Regions from separate parts of the Lysinibacillus sp. S1 genome, predicted to be linked through region 3. Evidence: riboswitches for the same ligand, from Rfam matches in the RefSeq annotation. Region 3 holds a riboswitch; each other region holds the start of a gene.
The links. Region 3 has a riboswitch for S-adenosylmethionine ahead of metA (homoserine O-succinyltransferase). Riboswitches for the same ligand answer to the same signal wherever they lie in the genome.

Region 1 (9,565 bases), 1.3 Mb from region 3:
TTTTAAAGTAGCGCTCTACTTCATGTTCTTGCATGATGTCATGGGTGAATTTTATATCATTCATTAGAATCACTCCATCTAGTTTTTTCTTATTATTACTTTCTATCATTTATTTCGTAGATTAACAACATTACTATAGTAATAAATATGACTAAACAATAAATAGACGTCATAAAAAATACATAGTTTCTCATCAATTTAACTAAAAATAAAAAAGAGTACATAAGTCGTTAAACTTATGTACCCTTTTATAAAATTTTTAATTCTTATTTTACCGGTACTACTGCACCTTTCCACTCTTCTAAAATGAAGTCTTGGATTTCTTTAGATGTTAATACTTCTAATAATTTTTTAATTTCAGGTTTTGATTCATCACCTGCACGTACAGCGATGATGTTAACATATGGAGATTCTTTATCTTCAAGAGAAATAGCATCTTCAATTGGGTTTAAACCGTTATCGATGGCAAAGTTAGAATTGATAAGTACTGCATCGCCTTCATCGTTTTCGTACATTTGTACAAGCATTTCTGGGGCAGTATTTGCATCGAATTTAAAGTTTTTAGGATTTTCTTCAATATCCTTTAATTCTGCTGCTGTTTTATCAATGCCTTCTTTTAATTTGATTAAGCCTTTAGCCTCTAACAATGACAGCATACGACCATGGTCAGATACTGAATTAGAAAGTAAAATTGTTGCGCCTTCAGGCAGGTCTTCTAACGTTTTATATTTTTTAGAGTAAATACCGATTGGTTCAATATGAACGCCACCTGCATTAACGAAATCATAGCCATTGTCTTTAATTTGTAGCTCTAAGTAAGGAATGTGCTGGAAATAGTTTGCATCAAGTGTTTTTGAGTCTAAATCTTGGTTTGGTAGAACATAATCTGTATACGTTTCAATTTTAAGGTCTATGCCTTCTTTAGCTAAGATCGGTTTTGCTTTTTCTAAAATAACTGCGTGTGGTGTATTAGAAGCACCTACTTTTAATGTTACGTTTTCTTTGCTATCTGTTTGATCGCCAGATGCTGATTTTTCATCTTCTTTTTTATCTGTACCGCAAGCTGCTAATGCTAGTACAAGTATTGATAAAAATAATCCTGCTAATAACTTTTTCATTTATGACACTCCCTTGTATTTGTTTTAAATATGTTAGCGGTAAAAACCGGAATAACCTCATTTTCGTGCTAGCGTTTATCAATTTTTTCAGTAATTAAATCACCAATCCATTGAATAATAAATACGACTACTAAGATCAAAATAGTTGCCATTAATGTCACATCTTGGCGATTTCGCTGGAAGCCGTCTAAGAAAGCTAAGTTACCAAGACCACCTGCACCAATAATTCCTGCCATCGCTGTATAACCTACAAGAGCAACAGCCGTTACAGTGATACCAGAAATCAAAGCTGGTAATGATTCCGGAACCAATACTTTCCAAATAATTGTAGAAGTTTTTGCTCCCATTGAACGGGCTGCTTCAATCACACCTTTATCAATTTCACGTAACGCAATTAATACCATACGAGCATAAAACGGTGCTGCACCGATAATTAAAGCAGGTAATGCCGCATTGGCACCGCGAATTGTACCTAGTAAAAACTTCGTAAATGGAATTAATAAAATAATTAATACGATAAATGGAATGGAACGGAAAATATTAACGAGTGATCCTGTTAAAAAGTTAACGATTTTATTTGCCCATAACTGATTGGGGCTAGTTAGAAATAGAACAATACCAATGACTAACCCAAGAATAAATGTCACAACCGTTGATATAGCTGTCATGTATAAAGTTTCATACGTAGCTTGCCACATATTTTCCCAGTCTACATTCGGAAAGAGATTAGTTAGCATTTTCAATCACCTCCGTCTGTACTTCCACTGTATTTAAATAACGAAGGGCTTCAGTGACATTTGTCTGAGAGCCATCAATTTGCACAATCAATGTACCATATGCACCATTTTTTGTTTGTGAAATATTTCCGTGAACAATACTTACTTCTACATCAAATTGTTTCACAAGATGTGAGATGACAGGCTGTTCTGTTTTTTCACCAACAAAAATCAATTTGACAAGTTGTCCAGTTGGATAGTTTGTTTTAATTTGTGCTACCGTATCTTGTGTTTCCTTAGTGTCGGTAATTTGAGATACAAACTTCTTAGTAATAGCCGCCTGTGGGGCTTGGAAGACTTGTAATACCTCACCACGTTCCACAATTTCGCCTGCCTCCATCACCGCTACACGATGACAAATTTTGCGGATGACATGCATTTCGTGGTTCATCAGGACGATTGTTAAGCCTAAGCGTTCATTTATATCTACGAGTAAATCAAGAATTGCATCCGTTGTTTCAGGGTCGAGTGCGGATGTCGCCTCATCACATAGTAAAACCTCTGGATTATTCGCTAATGCACGTACAATTCGTACGCGCTGCTTTTGTCCCCCGGAAAGCTGGGATGGATATGCGTTATCGCGCCCTTCTAAGCGTACAAGGGCAATTAATTCCTTCACACGCGCTTCACGTTGGGCCTTTGGGAAGCCTGCGATTTCTAAAGGGAATGCAATATTTTCGGCAACTGTTCTTGACCAAAGTAAATTAAAATGCTGGAAAATCATACTTACCTTTTGTCTAGCTGCTCTAAGCTTTTGCCCTTTTATCGATGAAAATTCTTGATTGTTCACCGTTACTGTTCCTGCTGTCGGTTTCTCTAAACCGTTTAATAAACGAATCATGGTACTTTTACCAGCACCACTATAGCCGATAATGCCAAAAATTTCACCTTTATTAATAGTAAGGTTGACGTCTTTGACTGCCGTTAATTCGCCATTTGCTGTTTTGTATTTCTTTGTAATATTTTGAAGCTGGATCATAGCGAATACTCCTTTTCTCATATAGAAAACCCCTTCACTCACAGACAAGTAGAAGGGGTCACGTATGATACGTTAAACCGTTCTCTCATCTTTCAAAGAAAAATCTTTGGGTGATTTGGCACCTTTTCACATTGTGATGGTTGCCGGGCTTCATAGGGCACTTCCCTCCGCCACTCTTCATAAGAGTTCGATATATTTAATGTTTTAATAATATATTTGATACTTTACCACGCTAGTAAAGTTCAGTCAATTGATTTTTTTAACAATTCATATAAAAATGGTACGGATTGAAAAGCATAAATCTTTTCTGTCACTTTTCCGCCATCACTGATGAGTAGACAGGGAACACTTTCAATTTGATGCTCATAAGCTATGTGTTCCAAAAAGTTGATATTTGCTTTACCCATTTGTAGCTGTGGCAGTAATTGCTCAATAATGGACATCATTTTAGATGCCACTGCACACGTTCCACACATCGGTGTATATAAATAAAATGCAGTTTTCTCTCCCGACTGTTTAGCCGCTTCCCACTGCTCTATTGACCATTCTTCCATTTACTCACGCAACCTTACAAAATATATTCATTATGGATTGAAAAATGTGCACGCAGTAAAATCATTGCTAGCACTTTTCTTGGTGTCGTTTCTACTTCCTTGTATGTTGGCATTGTGCGCAGATGCTCAGCCTCTGGATAATGTCTGTCCATTAATGCACGTAGCTTATCACCAGAAGTATCTGCATCAAAAAAAGTAAATAGCTCACAGCCCTCATAGGGATCCAGTAGTTCTTCTAATTGATGCACACCAATTGTACCATTCGTACATAGTATTGTAACATTCTCATTCAAAATAGGCTCAATTTGTAGCTTATCTGAGCGCCCTTCTACTATCAAGCATTTTCCCTCGAACATTACGCCACCTCCATTTAGAGATCCCCACTTATAAGTCATTATATAACAAAAAACGCCGGTAGTTTCCGACGTTTTTCGATTATGGCTTGTCTTATTCAGCGATCATTTCTTCGTATTGCTCTGCTGTCATTAGTTTCTCAACTTCTGATGCGTCAGCAGGCTCAACAACGATCATCCATGCTTTTTCATATGGTGATTCATTAACGAATTCTGGGCTATCTTCTAAATCTGCATTTACTTCAACTACAGTACCTGAGATTGGTGCATATAATTCAGAAACAGTTTTTACTGATTCTACGCTACCGAATGGATCATCTGTTTTGATTTCGTCGCCAACTTGTGGAAGCTCAACGAATACGATATCTCCTAATTCAGATTGTGCGAAGTGAGTAATACCAATACGTACTTTTCCATCTTCTACTTTTACCCATTCATGTTCTTCAGAGTATCGTAAGTCTTTAGGTGTGCTCATGCAAAAAACCCCTCCATAAATATGTAATATATTCACTTTCAGTGTGCCATACTTCTCCTATAAATACAAGGTTTAATACGGTTATTTCCAAGCTTGCTCAAAATCTACTTCTTTAAAACCTAAAGTAACTTTTTTTCCATCTGTCACGATGGGACGTTTAATTAACATGCCATCTGAAGCAAGTAGCTCAAGCTGCTCATCCTCCGTCATTTCTGCTAACTTGTCCTTTAAACCAAGCTCACGATATTTCATGCCTGAGGTATTAAAAAATTTCTTCAAAGGCTGTCCACTAGCTTGCCAAATAGCTGTTAATTCTTCTTTAGTGGGAGGTTGCTCTGCGATATGTACCTCTTCATAGGAAACCTCATGCTCATTTAACCACTTCTGTGCCTTTTTACATGTTGTACATTTCGGATAATGGAAAAATTGAATCGTCATTACAATGCTCCTCTTCTGTCTTTTTCTGTAGTATACCATCATAGTTGTTTTCAATGGTGAACTTCACTCTTTTTTGTAAGTTTATCCACCAGTTGTGCAAATTTATCCGCTCCTTTTACGATTATCCATCTCATATAAAAAAACCTAGCTATCTTTTGCAGATAGCTAGGTTAAATTTGCACTATTAAACAATATATTTTTCAGCATCAATTAATTTAACGGAAGCCTCACGCTTCTTCGCAATTAAATTATATGGATTATTACGCGTTAGCTTACGCAGTGCAGATAATGTCATACGGGCTGCATCGCCATCCGCTGAAGCAAGAATTGTGTCTTTTGCTTCTTTTTCGATTTCTGCGAATGCTTCTTGGCAGAAAATTTGTGTGTATAGCAATTTTTGATGTGCTTTTTCAGCACCGTCACGAGCAATTGCTTTTTCTGTACGTAAGACAGCTGATTCCATTGCAAATAATTGGTTAGCTATATTCGCAATGTTTACCAATACTTCTTGCTCTTGATCAAGCTTTGCACCAAAGCGTTGTGCTGCTAATCCTGCAGCTAATACAGCAATCTTCTTGGCATTTTTCACTAAATATTTTTCTTGTGCTAACGGCTCTGTACCGATATCCTCTGGCATTAGCATAAGCAGCTCTTGCTGTAAATTTTGGGCAACTTGTAATAATGGTAGCTCACCTTTTAGCGCCTTTTTCATAAATGTGCCAGGTACAATCATGCGGTTAATTTCGTTTGTACCTTCAAAAATTCGATTAATACGAGAATCACGGTAAATACGCTCTACCTCATATTCAGCCATAAAGCCATAACCGCCATGAAGTTGTACTGCTTCATCTGCAATATAGTCTAATGTTTCTGAACCGAATACTTTGGCAATAGAGCATTCAATAGCATATTCAGCAATCGCACCTGCAATCACTTTTCCTTGCTTTTGCTCTTCTAGGCTTAATTGGCTTAAGCGATCCTCAAATAGACCCACAGTACGATAGTTTAATGATTCTGAAGCATACAATTGAGAAGCCATCGTTGATAATTTCTCTTTTGTCAGATTGAAATCAGAAAGCTTTGTCTTAAACTGCTGACGTTGGTTTGTATACTGAATAGCTAACTCCAATGCACGTTTCGATCCGCCAATTGTGCCCACGCCTAGTTTATAACGACCAATGTTTAAAATATTGAACGCAATGATATGACCACGACCAATTTCGCCTAATAGATTTTCTACAGGTACTTCCGCATCTTCCAATACCAATGTACGAGTTGATGATGATTTAATCCCCATTTTCTTTTCTTCAGGACCAACTGAAACACCATTGTAGGCACGTTCTACGATAAAGGCAGAGAATTTATCGCCATCAATTTTTGCGTAGACCACAAATACATCAGCAAAGCCTGCATTCGTAATCCACTGTTTTTCACCATTTAAAATATAATGTGTGCCAGCTTCATTTAATTTTGCAGTCGTTTTTGCACCTAGAGCATCTGAACCTGAACCTGGCTCTGTTAATGCATAGGCAGCGATTAATTCACCTGAAGCAAGCTTAGGTAAATATTTTCTCTTTTGATCTTCATTACCGAATAGAACAATTGGTAATGACCCAATACCAACGTGGGCACCATGTGTGATTGAGAAACCACCTGCAACAGACATTTTTTCAGCGATTAAAGCTGAAGAAACTTTGTCTAATCCTAACCCTTCGTATTCTTCAGGCACATCTGCTCCAAGTAAGCCTAATTCGCCTGCACTTTTTAGGAGACGCACTGAATGCTCAAATTCATGGTGCTCTAAATTTTCCACTACTGGTAAAACTTCATTTGTAACGTATTCCTCTGTTGTTTTAGCAATCATTTTATGCTCGTCAGTGAAATCTTCCGGTGTAAATACACGATCTAATTCCACATCTTCAATAAGAAATCCGCCACCTTTAATGAAATCAGTTGTTTTTTCAGTCATGATTAATTCCTCCCAATATATCTTTTTGTTAGTTGATTCCCCTAATGATCATGTATAGAAAAGCTTGACGTATACAATGTTCGGAGGCAACCGTAAACAGTACACCTCAAGCTGATCTAGCAAAAATTATAGAATTTCAAATACGCCAGCAGCACCCATGCCGCCACCAATACACATTGTCACTACGCCATATTTCTTCCCTTGACGCTTCAATTCATGAATTAGCTTTAATGTTAAAATAGCTCCCGTTGCGCCTAGTGGATGACCTAATGCAATCGCTCCACCATTGACATTGACTTTCTCTTGGTCGATGCCTAAATGACGTACCACCTGTAATGACTGTGAAGCAAATGCTTCATTGATTTCCCATACATCAATATCTTCGATGGATAAACCTGCAATTTCCAACGCTTTTGGCACTGCCACGATAGGCCCGATACCCATTACTTCAGGAGGTACACCGCCAACTGCAAAGCCTAGGAATTTTGCCATTGGTGTCAGTCCTTGCTTATCAGCCTCTTCACGATCCATTACTAGTACAGCTGCTGCACCATCAGAAGTTTGAGAGGCATTGCCCGCCGTTACACTGCCTTTTACGTGGAAAGCTGGACGTAGTTTGGCTAAACCTTCAACTGATGTACCTGGACGTACACCTTCATCCATACTGAATGTGAATTTTTTCACTTGTGGTTTATTGTTATCGTCTACGTAATGCTGTTCCACTTCAATTGGTACAATTTCATCATTGAATTTACCTTCTTTAATTGCCTTTTCAGCAAGCTCATGCGAGCGAACAGCAAAAGCATCTTGGTCTTCACGACTAACATTATATTGACGAGCTACTTCCTCAGCTGTATGCCCCATGCCCATATAATACTGTGGAGCCGTTTCTGCTAAAGTCGGATTTAAACGTGGTGTATTCCCTACCATCGGCACCATGCTCATGGATTCTACACCACCAGCAAGAATAGCCTTTGAGTGTCCTAGCATAATTCGCTCTGCTGCATAAGCAATTGCCTGTAAACCTGATGAGCAAAATCTATTGATTGTCAGAGCAGGCGTTGTATCTGGTAATCCAGCTAGTGCCCCAATACTACGTGCTACATTCATTCCTTGCTCTGCTTCTGGCATTGCACAGCCTAAAATTAAATCATCAATTGGCCCTTCATAGCCTGCTCTTTTCAATGTTTCTTTGACTACAACAGCACCAAAATCATCTGGTCTTACTGTTGCTAAAGAACCTTTTTTTGCTTTTCCAATTGGAGTTCGTGCTCCTGCTACAATAACGGCTTCACGCATCGTATTAATCCCCCTTTGTTTCATGTGCAAGATTGATCTATTTCGTCAATTAGTTACGAAGTGGTTTACCTTTTAACAGCATGTGTTGCATTCTCTGCTGTGATAGCGGATCAGCAACAAGACTAAGGAATGCCTCACGCTCTAAGTTCAATAAATATTGCTCATCGACTAATGTGCCGTACGGAACCTTTCCACCTGCAATAACATAAGCTAATTTTTTAGCAATTTTTAAATCATGTTCGCTAATAAAGCCTGACTCAAACATCCCTTGCGCACCGATGAGTAATGTACCATAGCCTGATGCACCGACCACTGGCACTTTTGTTGGTACAGGTGGTTGATAGCCCGCTTCGTAAAGTGCTAATGCAACCTGCTTCGCATCATACAATTGATGATCTGGATTAACTGAAATACCATCCGCAAAGTTTAGGAAATTATTTTCACGTGCTTCCTCACCAGATGTTGAAACCTTCGCCATCGCAATTGTTTCAAATACTTTATTAGCAATATGTTGATAGTCTACCTCTACGCCGTTTGGTAAGCCCTTTAGGAATTTCTGATAGAGCGCTTTATTTCCGCCACCACCTGGGATTAATCCAACCCCTACTTCCACTAAGCCCATATATGTTTCCATTGTTGCTTGAATATGTGCAGCTGGTAAGCAAACCTCTGCTCCTCCGCCTAATGTCATGGCAAACGGTGCTGCTACAACAGGCTTACGTGAATATTTAATTTTCTGCATAGCATCTTGGAATGCTTTAATGACGAAATCTAGCTCAAATATATTATCATCCTGTGCTTCTACCAAAATCATTCCTAGATTTGCCCCAACACAGAAGTTTTTCCCCTGATTACCGATGACTAAGCCCTTATAGTTAGCCTCTACTTCATCTACCGCAAAGTTAATCATTTGAATAATATCCAAGCCGATTGCATTGGATTGCGAATGGAACTCCAGTAATGCAATTCCATCCCCTAAATCTATTAAACTAGCACCTGTGTTTGATTTAATCACACCATGCTTTTTCTTATAACGTTTTAAATTAATCTCTTTTTCATTGACTGGCACTTTCACATATTGTGAACCATTATAGTAAGCTAAATCTCCGTCTAATTCTGTATAGAATGTCTCCACGCCATTTGCTAACATCTCTTTGACAAAAGCAGGTACCTCTCGGCCCTCAGCCTCCATTTTCGCCACAGAGTCTTTTACGCCTATAGCATCCCAAATCTCAAATGGCCCTTGTTGCCAGCCGAATCCCCATTTCATCGCGTTATCAATGGCTACGATATCATCTGCAATCTCCCCATGCAGCTGTGCAGAATAAAGGAGCGTCGGTGCAAAAATCCCCCATAATAGCTCGCCTGTACGATCCTTTGCATAGGTTAACGCCTTCACTTTATTGGCCAATCCACGAGTTTGTTTTGCCATTTCAATAGAAGGTGTTTTTAATTTTTTGGCTGGACTATACGTTAAGGTTGCTGGATCAATCTCATGTATCTCTTTTCCTTGTTTTAAGAAGAAACCTTGACCCGATTTTGCTCCTAGCCAACCGTTTGTGACCATTTTTTGTAAAAATTCAGGTACTGCAAATACTTGCTGC
Region 2 (11,160 bases), 1.1 Mb from region 3:
TATAAATATTGCTCGGGCTCTTGCACTGAATCCAGATATTGTGGTGTGTGATGAACCTGTTTCAGCATTAGATGTCTCTGTACAGGCTCAGGTTATTAATCTATTAAAAGATTTACAGAAAGAATTCGGTTTAACCTATATTTTTATTTCACATGATTTGAATGTGGTGAACTACATGTGTGATCGTATTGCTGTCATGTATTTAGGAAAAATAGTGGAAATTGGCACATACAAGGAAATTTATAAGAACCCTCAGCATCCTTACACACAAGCCTTGTTATCGGCCATACCTAAGGAAAATCCTTTTGATAAAAAGGACCGTATTATTTTATCTGGCGATGTTCCAAGCCCGGTTAATCCCCCGAGTGGCTGTGCATTCCATAAGCGTTGTCGTTTTGCTACAGAAAAATGTGCAGAGGTCCAACCGACACTTGATACAGTATCAGCTACACATCAAGTATCGTGTCATTTATATAAGTCGATACAGCAAGAAGTACATCAATTTAACGAAAGATAAAATTTATTGAAGCAGAAAAAGGAGCGGACTGATTATGTCATTGAAGCATGTTATTGAATTATACGAGGTAATGGATAGTATTTATGTAAACGGAGACACGATTAAGAAGTATTTACACAATATTGATTCCACAGCAGATGTCAAGGTAAAAACTATTCAAGGCGAAAGCGGCTCAACAGATTTTGTTCGCGTCCTCGTGAAAGGAAAGAATGGCAAATCCTCTGGCGGAAATGCACCTACATTAGGAATTATTGGACGATTAGGTGGTATCGGAGCACGCCCTGAAATGACAGGCTTTGTATCAGATGGAGACGGCGCACTGGCATGTCTGGCAGGAGCAGCAAAAGCTATTGATATGGCCTTAAAGGGTGATCAATTAGAGGGTGACGTTATTTTCTCCACACATATTTGTCCAACAGCTCCAACCTTACCACATGAGCCAGTGCCATTTATGAACTCGCCAGTGGATATTAGTGTCATGAACGAAAATGAAGTAGAAGATACAATGGATGCTATTCTATCAATTGATACAACAAAAGGCAATCAAGTATGTAACCATAAAGGATTTGCGATAACGCCAACTGTCAAAGAAGGTTACATATTAAAAATTAGTGATGATTTATTGCACGTATATACACAATCTGCTGGCATTTCTCCAGTTGTCCTGCCAATCACGATGCAAGACATTACACCATATGGTAATGGTTTATTCCATATCAATAGTATTTTACAACCAGCAGTTGCAACATCTAGCCCTGTTGTAGGTGTAGCGATTACAACTGAATCTGTTGTGGCAGGCTGTGCAACAGGTGCAACCCATGTCACAGATGTAGAAAATGTTGTGCGATTTGTGTTAGAGGTAGCAAAAACTTACGGTGCTAATAAATGCTCTTTCTTTGATGAAACACAATTTACACATATGAAAGGCTTATATGGTAGCATGAGTCATCTACAAACGAAAGGAAAGGAGGTACACACACATGAATGATTTACAAGCACTTAAAGTTCAATTAGTAGAGGCAGTTGAAAATCATCAAGATGAATTGATAGCGTTTTGTTCAAAGCTCATTCAAATTCCAAGTGTCAATCCTCCAGGGGATACGACTGAAATAACAGCTTTTATCGAAAACTATTTAAATGATGTAGGCATTACTTATCAAAAATATGAAGCTGCTGATAAAATGTTTAATTTAGTAGCTTCTATTGGAAATGGGGAAGGAAAAGAACTCGTTTATTGTGGCCATACCGATGTTGTTCCTGTCGGTGATCTATCAAAATGGGATTTTGATCCGTTTTCAGGAGAAGTGAAGGATGGCTGGATGCTTGGACGTGGGGCGAGTGATATGAAAGCCGGTTTAGCAGGTATTATTTTTGCAACAAAGTTATTAAAGAAACTGAACATTGAACTACCAGGGAAATTAACTTTGGCGATCGTACCAGATGAAGAAACTGGCGGTGAATTTGGTGTTCCTTGGCTGTTAGAGCGAGGCTATGTGCAGGGAGATGGTTGTTTAATCGCTGAGCCCTCTTCACCTTTAAACCCAACTATTGGACAAAAGGGATCTTACTGGTTTGAATTAGAGGTGCGTGGGGAACCTGGTCATGGAAGCCTATCACCATTGGCTGGACGAAATGCCATTGTTGATGCAATCCGAGCTATACAAGAGATTCGTACACTATGGGATGTAGAAATCACAATTCCTGAAGAGGTACAGCCACTTATCGAAGTATCAAAAAAATACATGCGTGAAGTGGAGAAAGATCGCTTGAAATATCAAGAAGTTTTAGAGAAAATTACTGTAAATATTGGTACAATTGAGGGAGGTACGAAGTCAAACGTAATCCCAGATTACTGTAAGGTCCAGGTCGACTGTCGTTTACCATTTGGTATTACACAAGAAGAAGTAACAGAAATCTTGACAACTAAACTAGATGGCTTGGCTATCGATTATTCAATCCAACGTTTTGGCTTTAAAAGCGTCGCCAATTATACGCCTGCTGAAAATCCTGTATGCCAATCGATAGTGGAAAATATATCATATGTTACAGGGCAAGAGGCATATGGTGTCATGCAATGGGCAAGCAGTGACGCTCGTCATTTCAGACAATATGATATTCCTGTATTGCAATACGGCCCAGCTTATTTACCAAGTATTCATGGTTATAATGAAAAAGTGCGTGTTGAGGATATCGTACGCTGTGCAAAAGTTTATATAACTGCTGCTGTTGATTTCCTATATCAAAAGTAAGAGATTAGCTACTCTCTTACTTTTGATAAAGTGATATCAGGTGCTGACGGCTGCTAAATCTGTCGATTATTTCCCCCTTAAGAGAGAGATTTGCAGCCGTTTGTACAGATAAATAGTTCAGAAGGATGAGAGATATGCTAAAGACATTAAATTTATCAATTGCGGTTTTAAAAATGTTTACAAAGGAAAAGCCCACATGGGGTGGTCGAGAGTTAGCACTGGCGATGAACATGAATCATACAAATTTATATCGCATTCTTGAAACCTTCGAAAATAATGGGTTTATAACAAAAGATCCTATAACAAAAAAATATTCTCTGGGTATTGCATTATGGGAAATAGGTATGAATATGTATGATTCATTAAACATAGATCAGCTATGTATGCCAGTTCTTGAGAAATTAAAGGATGTCACTGGTGAAACAGCTATTTTTACCGTACTGAATGGACTGGAAGCGTTAACATTACTGAAAGCAGAGCCTGTAAATAAGGTGAAGTTTACAGTTTCAAGAGGAAGTAGATCGCCACTGTATGTAGGAGCATCTTACCGTTCAATGCTTGCTTTTTTAAATGAAGAGCAAATTGCAAAGGTCATAGATGAACCATTAACAGCTTATACAAATAATACGATGACAGATGCCACAGAAATAAGGGCAGAGCTAGAAAAAATTAGAACATGTGGCTATGCACTTAGTAACAGTGAGTATTCGGTCGATGTATTGGCGCTAGCTATGCCTATATTTAATAGTGAGGAACAGGTCGTAGCGTCTATTACCGTTTCTGGACCAATTTATCGTTTTACAGAGCAACGTGTTCCTGATTTTTTGGGACCTTTAACGGAAGCTAGAAATGAAATAGAAGGAATTATTCGTAGATATCATTTGAATTTTAATTAAGGAGCCCTATTATGCATCACTTACATGATATTGCACTAAATGTTTTAAAAGGCAATTTAAATGTTCAATCTTCTGAGTCACTATTAATTTTGACAGATAGCCACAAACAAGACATCGCGAAAATTTTTTATGAAGCTGGACTGTCAATTACTGCAAATACAATGTTCATGGTGATGCCCCTGTTAGAGAAATCTGGGCAGGAACCAATCCATGCAGTTTCTGAGCTTATGGCAAATGCCGATGTTACACTGTGTATTACCTCCCACTCCCTAACACATACACTGGCTCGTAAACATGCCTGTGAAAAGGGTGGACGTGTTGCAACAATGCCAGGGGTAACATTGGAGATGTTAGAGCAAGGTGCCCTTCATGCAGATGCACAGGAGATCGAAGCTACGGTAGAAAAATATGTCCTTTTACTTAATACGACAAAAAAAATTCGTATTGTCAAGGATGGTCATGAGCTGACGTTTAGTGTAGACGGCCGTTTCGGAATTCGGTCCACAGGGGTTATTCGTCAACCTGGTGAGTACGGGAATATTCCTTCAGGAGAATCGTATATTGCACCAATAGAAACATCTGCGAATGGAGAGATATTAGTAGATGGCTCTATTGCTAATATTGGTGTCTTAAAGGAGCCATTATTATTAAAAATAAAGAATGGTCGCTTAGAAGAAGCAATCGGTCCTGATGGTCCACGACTACTGGCATTACTTGGTGAAGGCAATGGTAGAGTCATTGCAGAGTTTGGCATCGGAGCCAATAAAAGTGCTATCCTATGTGGCAATGTATTAGAGGATGAGAAGGTGTATGGGACCATCCATATCGCTTTTGGCAGTAATGCGCCATTTGGTGGAGCCAATGCGTCAGATGTTCATATTGATTGTGTTGTGAAAAGTCCTATCGTCTATTTTGACGGTCAGCAAGTAATCTAAAGAAAAGCGTGTCTTCCTATGAAGCACGCTTTTTTTCATGCTTTACAAGACTGTAGCTTAGGGTTGCTTGTCATTGTAGGTTTACAATATAGTTAATATAGATAGGAATAGGAATGATGATTAAATTCCGTCCATAAAATAGAAGTAATAATAAAGAAAGTAACTTTTGTTTTGCAACAAGAAAGAACGTGAGGTTGAAGAGATGTTAACATTTACAGATTTACATGGCCTACAAGTAGATTTGAGTTTTACAAGAGGCGAATTTAAAGTAGAACCTAAACACGTCCTTGTCCTTTTAAAGCATGAAAATAAATGGTTATGTACTGTCCATAAACGACGTGGTGTAGAAGTGCCAGGAGGGAAATTAGAAGAAGGGGAAACCTTAGAGGAGGCGGCGATTCGAGAAGTTTTTGAAGAGACGGGTGTTCATGTGAAAAATCTTCAATGGTTTGCAGAGTATGCAGTGTATGATGAAATCGTTTTTTGTAAATCCGTTTTCACTGCACAATTTTTGGCGCAAGAGGATATAGAATTTGATTTAGAAACGTCAGGCATGCTTTGGTTAACGGATGAAGAATTTGCTCAGCATCCTAACTTGAGTTTTCACATGAAGGATGAGGGGATGAAGAAAATGCTGGAGGAGCTGAAACATCGTGACACACAATGGTGATATTATCGAAAAACGCCCCTATCCTTCACCAAATCCAGCTATCCGTTTAACGGAAATAACCTATCTTTCACAGGGCTTACGTATAAAAGGACTATTAGCAGAGCCAAAGACTGAAGGTACATATGATGGCTTTTTATATTTAAGAGGCGGCATGCAAAGCATAGGGATGGTAAGACCCTCTCGTATTGCACAATTTGATGCGCAGGGCTTTATCGTATTTGCCCCATATTATCGTGGGAATCGTGGGGGAGAGGGGCGTGACGAGTTTGCGGGGGCAGACCGTTACGATGCGGTCTATGCCGTAGATGTACTCAAACAATTCTGCAATGACAATATCCATGTTTTTGGTTTTTCACGAGGTGGTATTATGGCTCTGTGGACAGCTATTTTAAGAAGGGATATTACTTCTGTTGTAACATGGGCAGGTGTTTCTGATGCAACGGCCACTTATTGGGAACGTACAGATATGCGCAGAATGATGAAGCGCGTTATTGGAGGAACACCTAATCGTGTACCAGAAGCGTATGATGCAAGAACACCACTTTTTGAGATAGAGCGTATAACAGCTCCCGTTCTTATCATTCATGGCTATCGTGATGAAAATGTGGATATTGAACATGCCAGACAATTGGCATTTTTTTTAGAGGAAGCAAATAAATCATTCGAAACTTGGTATGATCTTAACTATGCACATCAATATCCACCAGCAAAAAATCGTGAAACTGTCCGTGCTCTTTGCAAGTGGATGAAACAACAATAAAGCATAGAGAAAACAAAAAGACAAAGGGAACGAATAAATTGTTCCCTTTGTCTTTTATATAGACGTTATTTTAATGGACCACCAAGTGTAGTGATGGCTTCAGAAACGTTCGAGAATTTCTTGAAGTTATCGTTGAATAAGCCTGCAAGCTCAGCAGCTTTTGCATCGTATGCAGCTTTATCTGCCCAAGCTTCACGAGGATTTAACACTTCTGAAGGTACACCTTCAACCGCTGTTGGAATGTGTAAACCAAACACAGCATCTTGTGTTGTTTCAACATCTGCTAATTTACCATCGATTGCTGCACGGACCATTGTACGTGTGTAAGAAAGTTTCATACGGCTACCTGTGCCATATTCGCCACCAGTCCAACCAGTGTTTACTAAGTATACCTGTGCACCGTGCTCGTCAATTTTTTGTCCTAACATTTCTGCGTATACTGTTGCAGGAAGTGGAAGGAATGGAGACCCGAAGCAAGTAGAGAATACTGGTTCTGGCTCAGTCACACCACGTTCAGTTCCAGCAAGTTTAGAAGTGAACCCGCTTAGGAAGTGATACATCGCTTGTTCTTTTGTTAATTTACTGATTGGAGGTAACACGCCAAATGCATCAGCTGTTAGGAAGATGATTGTTTTTGGATGACCTGCAACAGAAGGATCAACGATATTTTCAATGTATTGGATTGGATAAGCTACACGTGTATTTTCTGTTAGTGAACCATCATCATAGTCACAAATACGAGTTTCTGGATCAACAGCTACGTTTTCTAATACAGAGCCGAAGCGGATTGCATTGTAGATTTCTGGTTCTTTTTCAGCAGAAAGGTTGATTGTTTTTGCATAGCAGCCACCCTCAATGTTGAATACACCATTATCAGACCAACCGTGTTCATCGTCACCGATTAACTTACGATCAGGATCAGCTGATAACGTCGTTTTACCAGTACCAGATAGACCGAAGAATAACGCTACATCGCCAGCTTCACCAACGTTTGCTGAGCAGTGCATTGAAAGAATACCTTGTTGTGGTAATAAGTAGTTCATGATACCAAAGATAGATTTTTTCATTTCACCAGCATATTCTGTACCACCAATTAAAATAATTTTCTTTTCAAGTGATACGATGATGAATGTTTCAGAAGCAGTACCATCAACCGCAGGATCTGCTTTAAAGTTAGGAGCTGAGATGACAGTGAAGTCAGCAACATGAGAAGCTAATTCATCTGCTGTTGGACGGATAAATAATTGATGAGCAAAAAGATTGTGCCATGCGTATTCATTGATAACTTGAATGCTTAATTGTGAGTCTTTGTCAGCACCTGCAAAGCCTTTGAATACGAATAACTCGTCACGTTCTTTTAAATATTTTATTACTTTTACATATAGGTTATCGAACACTTCAGAAGAAATCGGTTGGTTGACTTTACCCCAGTCAATTTGATCTTTTGTGCTTTCTTCTTCTACCGTATATTTATCTTTAGGTGAACGACCAGTGTATTTGCCAGTTTCTGCACGAACTGCGCCATCTACTGTTAACATTGCTTCACCACGAGATGTAGCTTTTTCTGCTAATTGTGGTACTGAAAGTTGAACATTAATGTTACCGCCGTTTAATAATTCCTTCAGTTCGTTTGCAATTTCTACTGAATTCATCGATTAAATACCATCCTTTTTTATAGTATTCCCTTGATTTAGAGGGATTTTTTCTTAATTTCAAAAATAGTATAACACAATTGCTTAAATAATCTATACTAATTAAGAAATTATTTTAGAGTTTTTACCGCTTTTCAAGAAGCTGACAAAAAATAATGTTTTTCGAGTAGAATACCATCAATCCTACTGTAATTAGGCACGAAAATTGAGCCACACATATGTTACCACAAGTAGCTAGGTATGTTGTAGGGATTAATTTGCTTCTATTTACATCATCATCCAAGTATGAAAAGTTTTTGTGTAATAAGTTCTTTCCTTTCTATACAGTAATACATAAGAAAATATTTGACAACGTTCGACCTTTTCAGTAACATGAGATTGAACGGATACTCTTATCCCGAGCTGGTGGAGGGTCAGGCCCTGTGAAACCCGGCAACCTGCATGAACTATTTCACGACATGCGWTRGKGSYRAMSWKATGCAAGGGAACATCCCTTGAACGATAAGAGTGAAAGGTTACGCAGTCATTATTCCTTTCCTCATGTAAAGTAACGTGAGAAAAGGATTTTTTTATTGTTAAAAATCAATGTAAAGGTAAGTATATGTAGTTCTTTCCTTATTATAATGACGGATCTTTCGAAATCCTCGTGTTAAAAGCAGCAGTAACGGCTTGAGAGTTCAATCCTTAGGAGCGGACTTGACATGGGTAATGAGTACCGTATTCATACACAACTACTTATTGTAAGAGTATTTAGGAGGAAAACCAAATGACAAACCGTCGACTGTTTACATCAGAGAGTGTAACAGAAGGACATCCAGATAAGATTTGTGACCAAATCTCGGATGCCATTTTAGATGCTATTTTAGCAGAAGATCCAAATGCACGTGTAGCGTGTGAAACAACTGTAACAACAGGATTAGTATTAGTAGCAGGAGAAATTACTACTTCTACTTATGTGGATATTAAAGGTATTGTTCGTGACACTGTAGCTGAAATTGGCTATACACGAGGTAAATATGGCTTTGATGCTGAGAACTTAGCGGTGCTTGTGGCAATTGGCGAACAATCACCTGATATTGCTCAAGGTGTTGATCAGGCATTAGAGGCACGTGAAGGCTCTATGACAGATGCTGATATAGAAGCAATTGGTGCTGGTGACCAAGGCTTAATGTTTGGCTATGCATGTAATGAAACACCAGAGCTAATGCCATTACCAATTAGCTTGGCACACAAATTAGCACGCCGTTTAACAGAAGTACGTAAATCAGGTGAACTTGCCTATTTACGTCCTGATGGTAAAACGCAAGTAACGATTGAATATGATGACAATAATGTACCGGTTCGCGTGGATACAATTGTTATTTCAACACAGCATGATGAAGAAGCAACACTTGAACAAATTCAAGCAGATTTAAAAGAATTTGTTATTGCACCAGTCGTACCGAGTGAATTATTAGATGCTAATACGAAATACTTCATCAATCCAACTGGCCGTTTTGTAATTGGTGGGCCAAAAGGTGATGCTGGATTAACAGGACGTAAAATCATTGTTGATACATACGGTGGTTATGCACGTCACGGTGGTGGTGCCTTCTCAGGTAAGGATGCAACCAAGGTAGACCGTTCGGCGGCATATGCAGCACGTTATGTAGCGAAAAACATCGTAGCAGCTGGCTTAGCAGAGCGTGCTGAAGTGCAACTTGCCTATGCGATTGGCGTTGCTCAGCCTGTTTCCATTGCTGTCGATACATTTGGCACAGGTAGAGTGAAAGAAAGCGAGATCGTTGAATGGGTACGCGAGCTATTCGATTTACGCCCAGCAGGTATCATTAAAATGCTTGATCTTCGTCGTCCAATTTATAAACAAACTGCTGCGTATGGACATTTTGGTCGTACAGATTTAAATGTACCATGGGAGCAAATTGATAGAGCAGACGCGCTACGAGAAAAAGCACGTTTATAAACTATTGAACTAAAGTAATGAAGTCATTAGAAAATTATTCTGATGTATTAATAAGCAAAGGGGCAACATTGCTCCTATTGTTCATCTCACTTAACGACCACAACAGGATTCGTGAACATATTCGGTACACGACAACGCGAGGGATTTTTTCGTTAGTATTGATTTTTTGTGTAGGTTATTTATTTCTGAAGTGATTTATAATATTGACCTTTTTCTGCGTATTCTCGTACGATGCGTTCCATATCCTCTTTATCTTCAGCATTTAATTCTCGGACAACTTTTGCTGGACGACCTAATGCTAAACTATTTGGAGGAATGACTTTACCAGGAGGTACTAGGCTTCCAGCTCCAATAAATGCACCTTCTCCAATCTCAGCTCCGTCTAAAATAATGGATCCCATACCAATTAAGGCATTTTTGCGAATTGTACAACTATGTAAAGTGACTTGGTGTCCAACTGTTACCTCATCTTCAATAATGAGCGGATATTTTGGGCTTTGGTGTAAACAGCAAAGATCCTGGATACTGACACGTTTACCAATAATCGTTGGGGAAACATCACCACGAATAACCGTATTAAACCAAATAGTTGTTTCGGCGCCAATTGTTACGTCGCCCGTAACAGTTGCGTAATCAGCAATGAAAACAGACGGATCGATCTTTGGCGTTTTATCTTTAAATGGATAAATCATGAAAATCGCCTCTTTTCTTTCTATAATGTAGTATTATCGTATCAAATACGCAACTTTATGGAAATATAAAATTAAAATGTGCTATTTATTTCGATATAATCAAAGTGTAATCATTTTTTAGGAGGACTATGTAATGTGGAAATGGGAAGCTGATGGACAAGCAAAAGCTGTGATTGCTATTCTTCATGGTGCTTATGAAAATCACCGTTGGTATGCATGGCTGATAGAGAAATTAAGATTAGAAGGCTTCCACATAGTCATGGGAGATTTACCGAATCATGGAGGTAATGCAAGGTTTGCTCGAGTCCATGATGAAGACTTCAAATTGTACAATAAGTATACAAGAAACCTGATTGAAAATGCTTTTTCATATAATTTACCAACCTTTGTAATAGGGCATGGACTAGGTGCAACATTAATCCTCCATACACTGCAAAAGAGACAATATGAATGTGCAGGCATTATTTTAACATCACCTTGGTTGCAACTAAAGCTATTACCAGGTAAATTAACAAATGCTTTAACAAGTCTAAGTGCGTTAACAGCCAATGTTAAGTTGACACATGATATTACATTAGAGAAATTAACGCGTAGTGTTGAAGGCAGAGAAGAAATGAAAGATGATGTACCCCTCATGTCTGTTGTTTCTGTGAAATGGTATCGAGAACTTCAGCAGATGATGAAAAATTTAGTGATGCTACCTAAAGGTGAAATGCCTAATATGCCTATGCTAATTATGACTGCTGAGAAGGATAAAATTACGGACACTCGCCAAACTCGAAATTGGCTTCATCAACAGGAATTCACGGAATTTCAGTTTAAAGAA
Region 3 (11,160 bases):
ACGGCCATCCGTAGAACCGATATACATGCCAGGTCGTTTGCGTACCGCTTCTAATCCTTCTAATACTTGTATAGCGTCATCATTATAGACGCTAGGTGACTGTTTATTCGTCAAAAAAATTCCCCTCCAAAAAACAAACACATGTTCTATTTATGTTCTCATCCTAATAATAATAGCATTTCCTGTCAATAGCTAGCGACAGGTCCAATAAAATTTTAAAATTTGCTCACAGTTTTGATCTTTTTTATTAATAGTAAACATCTTCAACAGTTGCTTAAAATTGGTATTTGAGCAAGACAGACTGCTTCTAGCTTCCATCATCATTTGACGCATTGAAGCCTACTTAGTTGCAAAATAAAGTTGTGATGCTTGCAAATAAAAGCACACTAACTCGTGCCTTGCGATTAAACAGGATAAAGTTAGACTTCTATTCTACCAAAGGAATGAGCGATTGACAAAATTGCCATTTTGCCTATATTTTTATAAAGGTTTTAGTGCTTCCTACAAATTTATGTCTAAAAGCCTAGTCCTCACTAATAGATTCTCTTTTGTATTGATTCAAGACTTCGGATGAAATCTCCTTCATAACATTGTAGATTAGCAAGAAAAAGTGTAAAATACTTGTTACAAACTATTAGTACCAAGTGATGGACTATGAATGAAAGGAGTCCAACTATGATCAATGGACTTATTATTTTATGTGCTTATCTAATCGGCTCTATACCTTCTGGATTATGGATAGGCAAAATTTTTTATAATACCGATATTCGTGAACACGGGAGCGGTAATCTTGGTGCGACCAATACTTTTAGAACATTAGGGAAAAAGGCTGGTATTATTGTTACGGTGATGGATGTCTTAAAAGGAACTGCCGCTGTCTTACTCGTGACACTTCCTGTTTTCTCTGATACTACACTCCACTCTTTATTACTGGGTCTTGTCGCTGTTATCGGTCATATGTTCCCGATCTTTGCCAACTTCCGTGGTGGGAAAGCTGTGGCAACGTCAGCTGGTGTATTATTAGGCTATTCTTGGCCACTCTTTGTCCTACTATTTATTACCTTTATTGTGACATTAAAAATCACAAAAATCGTCAGCTTAACATCAATGATAGCCGCTTTAGTAGCGCTTATCTATGCAATCGTTTATTATTTTATTACAGGTGACTTTGCATTAGGCATCTTGGTAGCCTTTTTATTTACCTTTATTATTTATCGTCACCGTGCCAATATTGCTCGTATTAAAAACGGCACCGAACCAAAGGTAAAATGGCTGTAGGAAGAGAGGAGCATTTGAAATGAATATTGCATTGACAGATGAAGCCCTACAATGGTTCAAACATGAAATGGAAGTTGAACCTGGTGATACAATTCGTTTTTATGCACGTTATGGTGGCTCAAGTCCGTTTCACGAAGGCTTTTCACTAGGCATGACACGTGAGGAACCTATTGCCATAGGTGTGCAAACAGAAATTGATGGTGTTATCTATTACATTGATGAGAAAGATCTTTGGTTCTTTAACGATCACAATTTACATGTTGATGTTGATACAAGTAATGATGAATTACAATACGACTATCGTACATAAAGCAGTCTGTCCTTTCCATACATGAAAGGACAGACTGTTTTTTTATTTATTACAAAACAAGACACACGAAAGTTGCAAGGAATGTGATATTGCCACAAATAGCTAGATTTTTCATATCTCTTTCGTTTATCTCTCAAAAAAATTGTCCATTCTAAAGGTAATGAACGACCATTTGAGGAGGAAAACACATGTCCATGTCTAACAATAACGAGACCTCCCCATCCCATACAACGAACGATTTATTGTATACTTCCCTATCTAAAAATATAAAAATCATTCAACAATCACTAGGGCATAGTAATGATATTATCATACGTGAAATTGCGATTGGAGAAACTGATCCCCATAGCCTCGCCATTATTTCCATTGATGGCTTATCGGATAAAACGACTATTTCTGATTCTGTTATCGATAAACTGATGGCAAATATTGAAGAAGAACAAGATATTGAAATAACAACCATTAATCAATATGTTCGGAATTCCTATTTAACGGTAGGCGATGTGACGAATATTGAGCATTTCACAACACTCTACAATGCCATTCTCAATGGTGAAACGGTTATTTTATTAGATGGCTTTGCCGAAGGGATTGTGACAAGTACTAGAAGTGCCAAGGATCGAGCTGTCACAGAGCCATCGACGGAATCCGTAATTCGCGGACCGAGGGAATCCTTTACGGAAACCTTGCGAACGAATACAGCGCTCATTCGTCGCAAAATAAAAAGTCCGAATCTCTGGATAAAATCACGCGTTATCGGAGATGTGACACAAACAGATGTAGTAGTGATGTATATAAATGGCATCTCCAGTGACAAAATCGTCGCAGAGGTATTGGCTCGATTAGATCGTATTAATATTGATGGCATTCTGGAAAGTGGCTATATTGAGGATTTTATTCAAGACTCAAAAAACTCTATGTTTCCAACCGTCTACAACTCTGAACGACCTGATGTCATCGCAGGTGAATTATTAGATGGCAAAGTGGCGATTCTAGTTGATGGCACACCTTTTGTCTTAGTCGTTCCAGCGCTATTTACATCCTTTTTACAATCAGCAGAAGATTATTATCAGCATTGGATGATTAGCTCACTTGTACGTATCTTGCGTTTCTTTGGTATCAGTCTAGCATTAGTAGCACCATCCTTGTATGTGGCGATTACTACCTTTCATCAGGAAATGCTACCGACCCCCATGTTAATTAGCATTGCTTCACAAAGGGAAGGCGTACCCTTTCCTGCAGTAGTAGAAGCGCTTATTATGGAGGTTGCCTTTGAGGTCTTAAGGGAAGCTGGACTTCGTATGCCTCGAACAATCGGTCCTGCGGTATCCATCGTAGGTACTTTAGTTATTGGTCAGGCAGCAGTTGATGCAGGCGTCGTTTCCGCTGTAATGGTAATTATTGTAGCCTTAACAGCGATTTGTAGCTTTCTATTCCCTGCCTATGGCTTATCGAATACGATTCGTGTACTACGTTTCCCATTAATGATTTTAGCTGCTATGTTTGGTTTATTCGGTGTAATGTTTGGCATTATGCTAATTATTCTTCATCTATGTAGCATTCGTTCATTTGGTGTACCTTATTTAAGCCCATTCGCACCGTTGGTATTACAGGATCAGAAGGATGCGTTTCTGCTGTTCCCGCGTAGAAAGTTACTTACACGACCTCGTTTGGTCAATCAAAAAAATATTGTTAGAGGACATAAATATATCAATGTAAAAAGCAGGAAATAACAACTGGATAAATGAGGAATGGAATATGGCAAAAATAAACTGGATTTGCTTACTATGTATCCTCACAATACTGTTAAGTGGCTGCTGGAGTAAGCGTGAATTAAATGAATTGGCCATAGTCGTAGCATTTGGCATTGACAAAATAGATGAGGAATATGAAATTACAGTTCAAATTGTTGATCCTAGTGAAGTCTCAGTGCGCCAAGCTTCCACTCAACGCTCTCCTGTCGTTAGCTATCATTCGAGAGGCGAGACCATCTTTGAAGCCATTCGGAAAATGACGACTATTGCAGCTCGAAAACCTTATTTTGCCCACCTTCAAGTGGTTGTATTAGGGGAAGATCTCGCGAAAGAAGGCATTAGTGATGCACTTGATTTAATTGTAAGGGACCATGAATTTCGTAAGGATTTCGACGTCATTATGTCTCACGAAGCAACAGCGAAGGAAGTATTAAATGTACTAACACCCATCGAAAAAGTTCCTGCTAATAAAATCTTGAATTCCCTTGATGTCTCTGAAAAGGCTTGGGGCTCCACAATAGCTGTTAATATTGATGAATTAGTCAATACGTTAACCAATAAGCATAAAGGGGCGTTAATTTCTGCTATTGAAGTTCATGGCGATAAGAAATTAGGGGTAGATCAAACAAATGTGCAACGTGTTAAAACACCTGTGCTATTACGTTATACAGGTTTAGCAGTATTTAAAGGGGATAAATATATAGGGCTACTGACTGAAAGCGAAAGCAAAAGTATTAGTTTTCTTAATGACAAAATTCAAAGTACGATAGAAATCATCGCCTGTCCTAATAAAGGGACCTTGTCTACTGAAATCACCCAATCCACTACAAAGGTGAAAGGGTCATTTAAAAACGGGAAACCGAAAATCGATGTCCATATTAATGTAGAGCAGAATGTTGGAGAGGTCGAATGTGATATCGATCTTACCAAAAATAAATCGATTGATTACGTTAATAAAAAAACAGCCCAGGGTATTGATGACCACATTGAAAAAACAGTAGAGAAAATTCAACAGCAATATGAAGTCGATGTTTTTGGATTTGGGGATGCCCTACATCGGGCAGATCCAAAGCAGTGGAAAAAAATTAAGGATGACTGGACTTCCATTTTTCCAGATTTAGCAGTGGCTGTTCATGTAAAGGTAACAACCCAAGGTTCAGGTACGATGCAAAATTCATTATTAAACAAGCCAAAGGAGGAGTAATGAGATGGTACTAGCAGTAGCTATCTTGATTATTGCAATCATTGTTGCTCTTGTTTTTATTCCAAAGCTAAAAAAGCAACAGGATAGAAAAGCCATTATTGTATTCTCCTTTTTGCTATTTATTGGAACGGCTTTAAATATGGGGATTGCCCTTAAAATCCATATTCCTAGCCCATTAGATTTGATTACCTTTATCTTCACACCGATTAGGGATTACATTGTGTCATTCACAAAATAGAAAGATGGACTGAGAAACGGAGGGTAGCTTGATGGAAAAAGAGATAATTAGTTCAAGACAGTTTACAATCGTTACCTTTCTCTATTCTATCGGTACAGCGATTTTAATTATCCCTTCGAGTATTACTGGTGCCGCTAAGCAAGATGCTTGGATAGCGGCAAGCATTGGTGTTCTGCTCAGTTTACTGGTTCTAAAATTATTTTTAACACTGGCCAATCAAACACCGTCCCTAAACTTTATCGAGGCCAATGAAAAAATTCTTGGGCGTTTTTTCGGGAAAATCACAGCGATTTGTTTCCTGATTATGACCTTTCTTTCGGCTGGAGAATTACTTTATTTTATCGGTATTTTCATGAAAACGGAAGTTATGCCAGAGACACCGACATTAGCATTTGCCCTACTGTTCAGTATCCTTATTATGTATGCCGCTTATTTAGGGATTGAGACCTTTGCCCGTTCGGCAGAAATCCTCTTCCCATTGTTTATCTTTATTTTTATTTTTTTCGTCATTAGTATTACCCCTCAAATTACATTTGAGAATATTCAGCCTCTACTAGAAGCGACCAAAGCATCTATGTTTTATAGTATTGCACGCTTTATGAGTATCTTTTCCTTTCCATTACTTGTATTATTGATGCTCTATCCTACTGGCGTCAATGTACAGCCGTCTGCACAGAAAGGGCTATATATTGGGGCAATCCTTGGCGGAATCGTCTTAGTTACGTTGATTGTCCTATCAATTCTTGTATTAGGTCCTGAAAACACTGCATCAAGGACATTTCCTAGCTATGCCTTAGCGCAAAGAATATCTATAGGGAATTTTTTACAGCGCATTGAAATCATTATGGCATTTATGTGGATTACGTCTATATATATTCGTACATTTATGTATTTCTATACGACCGTTGTTGGCCTCGCACAAATTTTAAAGATCAAGGATCATCGCCCACTCATTATACCGATGGGGATAATTGTTATTGGACTTTCTCAAATTGTTCATCCAGATATTGTGCATTCTACTAATTATAATAATGAAATTTGGCCAATCTTTTCCTTTATTTTCACCATTTTATTACCTATACTTTTGTTGATTGTGGTAGTTATTCGCAATCGTAAATCCAAGGCTCAAAATAACGAAACACCTCAGCAGGAAACAGAAAATGACAATCAAAAAGTCTAATTTCTTCTAAGCTAGAAAAGAAATTAGACTTTTTATTAATTAAATATGATATTCGATTTCATCTACAAAATCCCATTCATATGGTGTTTCTTGGTAAACATAGTAGTTCAACCAGTTAGAGAATAATAGATGCGTATGGGCACGCCATGTATTCATCGGCACTTGTGTCGGATCGTCATTCGGGAAGTAGTTTACAGGAACGGCGATATCTATGCCCTTCGCCACATCGCGACTGTATTCATCGGCTAGCGTTGTCGCATCATACTCTAGATGCCCCGTAATCATAATATTTTTATTATCTTTTGATTGTACAATAAATACCCCAGCATCCTCTGAATAGGATAATAATCGTAGATCTGGATGATTGCGAACCTCGTCAATCGAAACAGATGTATAGCGTGAATGGGGCGCAGTAAATAAATCACTAAAGCCACGTACCAAATCTACAGTTAAATCTGTAATCACATGGGAATAGACGCCTGAGCATTTAGCAGAAAGCTCAACCTTCCCAATGCCATAATGATGATACAATGCAGCCTGTGCCCCCCAACATATATGTAGCACGGATGTCACATTCTTTTTAGACCAATCCATAATTTCTGAAATTTCCTGCCAATAGTTGACCTCTTCAAAAGCCATTTTTTCTACTGGCGCACCAGTTATAATCATACCATCATAGCGTCGGTGTCGAATCTGATTGAACGTTGTGTAGAAAAGCTGCAAATGGGATTTACTCACATTTTTAGACTCGTGTGTGGCTGTATTCAAAAAGGTAATATTGACTTGTAATGGTGTATTCCCCAATAAACGTAATAATTGGAGCTCTGTTTTTTCTTTTTCAGGCATTAAATTTAATATTAATATATTTAATGGACGGATTTGCTGTGTTTTCGCACGATCTTCTTCCATGACGAAGATTTTTTCCTCACGTAAATGTTCTCCAGCTGGTAAATTTTTCGGAATATTAATTGGCATCTTGCTTTCCCCTCTCTATAATCACTCTCTTTTAGCAAACCTTGCTTGCGTAGAATGCAACGAAATTAAAAAATCCTCCTCATTCCATACGAGATAGAATGAGAAGGATTTTTTTCACGTCCACTCTTATCTCTCAAAGGAAAAAATCCTTTGCTGGAATTAGCACCTTTCTAACAATTGTTAGAGGTTGCTGAAGCGTCATCGGGCCAAATCCCTCAGCTTCTCTTGATAAGATTATTTAATTATCTTGAATTGTAACACGAACTAGTTAGAATATCAATAATTCATAGAATATTTTGTGATTCATGTGCATGTTCCTTGGTCATTTGATGTACACTAAGCTTGCTATATGTGGTGTTTCTGCATTTAAAATTTATGGTAAACATGCCGTAATTATGTTACCATATACTTTTAGTAAGAGAGAGGAACGTGAATAGTTTGATTAAAATTGAATTTCCAAAACCAGATCTAGTAATCCGTCAACGTGAACAAGACTTAAAACCAGGTGATGTGCCGATCACACCTTACTTTGGTTTTATTGACTTCCATAAAATCACACGAGATAAAGGCGGCATTTTCTTATTCTATAATGACAAGAATGAGCTATTGTTTGTTGGGAAAGCACGTAAAATTCGTCAACGTATTAAAAAACATTTCGAGGATAATGTATCTCCGATGAAAAACCATCGTGATGAAGTGTTCAAAATTGAAGTCTATGAAGTAGAAGATCCAATGGAACGTGAAATTTACGAAACATATGCGATTAATACTTTCCGCTCTAAATATAACGTAGACAAAGTCTTTTATTAGGCATCACGTAAAGAAACCGAAATCTCATCAAAGGGATTTCGGTTTCTTTTATCACATAATGGTCATACGATCAATTGGCGTACTCTGACCGTTTATTCGCAAATCAATGGTATCAAGCTCAGGATTCTTGACGGTGATTTTAAAAACATAGGGTTGTGCCTCTTTCCTTTGCTCGCTGCCTTCTTCTAACTGGATAATAAGCCTATTTCCCTCAGCTGTAATACTTGCCAATACATTCCCTTTTGAATAATAAACAAGGTAATATGGAGCATCCTTTTCATGCAATAGTTGTATTCTGTCATTAGAAACGATATTTTTTTGGACATTATCTGGGACAACCGTTAGCTCATGAATCGTTGGTGGATCGGTAGGTGGTGTAGCATTACAGGCTCCTAGCATTAGTAGGCTCATTAAACCTAGCAACACGAATTTTTTCAAGTAACTCCCCTTCCTTATACGACTATTCTAAGAAAAAAGCTTTACGCTCCTTAGCAATCCAGTCTTCTAACTCCTGATCATCACGTTTTACTAACCGATTGATGAGCACATCATGCCATATATAATCCTCTAACAAATAAATATGAACCGGATCATTGGTGATAAAGGCCGTCTCTTGGGTAGATGGAGAATGACCATAAATCATTTCCTGACCATCTATCGATAAGATAAACCAATGCGGTGTAGATGCTTTTTTTGTATAATGTGTGGCTCTATGCTGGTCAATTGAGGCGAGATGCTCTCCTACATACAACGTAATGCCATGAACAGGAACATGCAGCGCCACCTCTTGCAAATCTTCACGTAAGGCATCATACATATCTTCCCACATCGACAGCATCACTTTTTTCTTCGCCTTCTTTAGAAGTGACTGACAATAGTTGATAATGGATTCCTTGCCCTTCAGCATGACCACTTTAGGCTCAGCTTCCTGTACTTTTTCCTCTAATTTCTCTAATTTCCCGCTTATAGACGTAAAATTCGACTCCCAGCGCTGTTGCATTTGCTGTAAGAACACAGACACAGGCATTGCCGAATAGGTCGTTTGTTCTGCGGTCTCTTCTTTTAACACGATGCCCTTTTCTACAAGGATATTTAAAATATCATACACTCTTGCACGTGGTATGCCAGAATTTTTACTAACCTGATAAGCACTGACATGACTTTGCTGAACAAGTGCCGTATAGGCCTTTGCTTCATATTCTGTAAAACCCATTTCTTTCAGCTGGGTGATTAATTCCTCCATGTAATCCCTCCATTATCTTTATTATAGGCTACCAATGTGAAGATTTGCCAATGAAAAAATGGGGTTTACAGCGCAAATAAATTTAGTTACTATTTCAGTAGTAACTAAATTTAAAGAGGTGTCATATGTTGTTTGAAATCGATGTACATATTCTAATACTATTAATTTCTTTTGGATTTCTGGCGGCTTTTGTTGACTCAGTAGTGGGAGGGGGCGGTTTAATTTCACTACCAGCCTTACTATTTGTTGGGCCTAATCCAGCCGCTGCTGTTGCCACGAACAAACTAGCAGGAGCTATGGGCTCACTCACTTCCTCTATTTCTTTCTATCGTTCTGGCCAGCTGGACATTCGCTCTGTCCTCAAATATTTTCCACTAGCATTTATCGGATCATTATGTGGTGCTTGGACTGTGCATCTGATTAATCCAGCATTACTAAAGCCATTAATGCTTGTTATGCTGGCGGTTGTTGGGGTATATACGATCTTTAAAAAGGATTGGGGTGCCGTCTCTACCGTAAAAAATCTATCTAAAAAACATTTGTTTTTATTTATGCTGCTATTATTTGCTATTGGTTTTTATGATGGATTTCTTGGTCCTGGCACAGGGTCGTTTTTAATCTTTAGCTTCTTACTGGTAGGCTTTGATTTTTTAAAGGCGGCTGGTAATGCAAAGTTTTTAAATTTGGCGAGTAATGTGGCTGGTGTTTGTATGTTTGCCTACTTAGGTCAAATTCATTATGTTTATGGTCTAGTCATGGGCATTGCGCAAATTGGTGGGGCTATGCTTGGCTCACGGATGGCAATCAAGAAAGGAAGTGGCTTTGTCCGCACACTATTTATTGTCGTTACAATGACATTACTTGCGAAAAATGCCTATGATTTTATGATGCATTAAAATAAACGCCACAGAATTTGAAATCTGTGGCGTTTTGGCGTTAAATCATAAGCTTTTCGTTTTTAAATTTATGACTAGTGGACAAACTGACAATCACAAAAATAAAGAAGGATGCGACAATTGGTATCGTGACTGTATGCATACCAAAGACAGAAGGATAAAACCGATCAATCATAATATACAACAACATGCCTGAAATCATTGACGCAATCGCTCCGTATTTATTCGCTTTTTTCCAATACAATCCTAAAACGACTGTCCAAATAAAGACAGCCTCTAGTCCACCGAAGGCAAATAAGTTCAACCACACTAATAAATCAGGTGGATTGAGTGCAAAGATGACAACGGCTAGGCCAATGACTGTTGTTACAATAAAGCTTGCACGCTTTATCTCTGCATCACTAGCTTTCGGCTTCATATAATTTAAATAGATGTCTTTGACAACTGTAGAGCTGACAAGCATTAGTAAAGCATTAACCGTAGACATTGTCGCAGCCATTGGTGCAGCTAAAACGATTCCTGCTAAAAATGGCGGTAATACCTTCAATGTCAGGAGCGGCATGACTTTATCACCAATCTCAATGCCCGGTAAGACAGGTCGGGCTAACACCCCAATTAAATGCATGCCAAACATGATTGTCCCTATGGCAATCGTGCCAATAAGAATCGCTTGATGCATACTTTTGGAATCCTTATAGCTCATCGCACGAACCGCAATTTGCGGAAGTCCTACAACCCCTACACCAATGAGAATCCAAAATGTTGAGACATACAGAGGCGTTAAATCTCCTTGTGCGCCAAATGGTGACACAAAGTCAGGATTTTCAGCGACCAGTGAGGCCATTATATTGTCGATGCCTCCACCTGCCACAATCGTGCCGATTAATAAAATAATTGTACCAATCACCATAATTGAACCTTGGACCGTATCTGTAAGTGCAACCGCACGAAAGCCTCCGATAATCACATATACTAACACGGAAATCGCAAAAATAAACAGTGCTGCTGTGTAGCTTAAGCCAGTTAATGACTCAATTAAGCGTGCACCCCCAACCCATTGAGCCATCATAGCCGAAAATAAGAAAACAATGATACTAATGGCTGATAAAATAACAATGACATGGCTTTTGTAGCGTTCACGTAAAAAGTCGATTAACGTAATGGCCTGGTAACGACGAGCAATAATGGCGAATTTTTTCCCTAAAATCATGAGTACAAAATAACCTGCTGGTAGCTGAGCCATTGCCAGTAATACCCACCCAAGTCCTTTTG

Region 1: another riboswitch for S-adenosylmethionine. It lies ahead of ACHZEU_RS18485 (methionine ABC transporter ATP-binding protein); the one in region 3 lies ahead of metA (homoserine O-succinyltransferase).
Region 2: another riboswitch for S-adenosylmethionine. It lies ahead of metK (methionine adenosyltransferase); the one in region 3 lies ahead of metA (homoserine O-succinyltransferase).

What each region holds. Positions count from the first base shown of each region.
Region 1 is NZ_CP173154.1:3,704,832-3,714,396, reverse strand. Features, by position in the region: gene ACHZEU_RS18500 (response regulator) at 1-64, opposite strand, end outside; gene ACHZEU_RS18495 (MetQ/NlpA family ABC transporter substrate-binding protein) at 267-1,118, opposite strand; gene ACHZEU_RS18490 (methionine ABC transporter permease) at 1,187-1,855, opposite strand; gene ACHZEU_RS18485 (methionine ABC transporter ATP-binding protein) at 1,845-2,873, opposite strand; SAM riboswitch class I at 2,956-3,059, opposite strand; gene ACHZEU_RS18480 (thioredoxin family protein) at 3,116-3,427, opposite strand; gene ACHZEU_RS18475 (hypothetical protein) at 3,442-3,783, opposite strand; gene gcvH (glycine cleavage system protein GcvH) at 3,875-4,255, opposite strand; gene ACHZEU_RS18465 (arsenate reductase family protein) at 4,337-4,693, opposite strand; gene ACHZEU_RS18460 (acyl-CoA dehydrogenase family protein) at 4,878-6,662, opposite strand; gene ACHZEU_RS18455 (acetyl-CoA C-acetyltransferase) at 6,789-7,961, opposite strand; gene ACHZEU_RS18450 (3-hydroxyacyl-CoA dehydrogenase/enoyl-CoA hydratase family protein) at 8,011-9,565, opposite strand, start outside.
Region 2 is NZ_CP173154.1:3,846,863-3,858,022, forward strand. Features, by position in the region: gene ACHZEU_RS19310 (ABC transporter ATP-binding protein) at 1-517, shown strand, start outside; gene ACHZEU_RS19315 (DUF1177 domain-containing protein) at 552-1,505, shown strand; gene ACHZEU_RS19320 (M20 family metallopeptidase) at 1,498-2,766, shown strand; gene ACHZEU_RS19325 (IclR family transcriptional regulator) at 2,901-3,662, shown strand; gene ACHZEU_RS19330 (aminopeptidase) at 3,674-4,597, shown strand; gene ACHZEU_RS19335 (NUDIX domain-containing protein) at 4,800-5,267, shown strand; gene ACHZEU_RS19340 (alpha/beta hydrolase family protein) at 5,251-6,027, shown strand; gene pckA (phosphoenolpyruvate carboxykinase (ATP)) at 6,093-7,679, opposite strand; SAM riboswitch class I at 8,069-8,187, shown strand; gene metK (methionine adenosyltransferase) at 8,446-9,642, shown strand; gene ACHZEU_RS19355 (gamma carbonic anhydrase family protein) at 9,822-10,334, opposite strand; gene ACHZEU_RS19360 (alpha/beta hydrolase) at 10,468-11,160, shown strand, end outside.
Region 3 is NZ_CP173154.1:246,984-258,143, reverse strand. Features, by position in the region: gene parE (DNA topoisomerase IV subunit B) at 1-114, opposite strand, end outside; gene plsY (glycerol-3-phosphate 1-O-acyltransferase PlsY) at 676-1,278, shown strand; gene ACHZEU_RS01325 (HesB/YadR/YfhF family protein) at 1,298-1,588, shown strand; gene ACHZEU_RS01320 (spore germination protein) at 1,777-3,321, shown strand; gene ACHZEU_RS01315 (Ger(x)C family spore germination protein) at 3,347-4,546, shown strand; gene ACHZEU_RS01310 (hypothetical protein) at 4,551-4,784, shown strand; gene ACHZEU_RS01305 (endospore germination permease) at 4,816-5,964, shown strand; gene metA (homoserine O-succinyltransferase) at 6,004-6,939, opposite strand; SAM riboswitch class I at 7,063-7,174, opposite strand; gene ACHZEU_RS01295 (nucleotide excision repair endonuclease) at 7,378-7,749, shown strand; gene ACHZEU_RS01290 (hypothetical protein) at 7,801-8,187, opposite strand; gene ACHZEU_RS01285 (TrmB family transcriptional regulator) at 8,210-8,992, opposite strand; gene ACHZEU_RS01280 (TSUP family transporter) at 9,118-9,888, shown strand; gene panF (sodium/pantothenate symporter) at 9,929-11,160, opposite strand, start outside.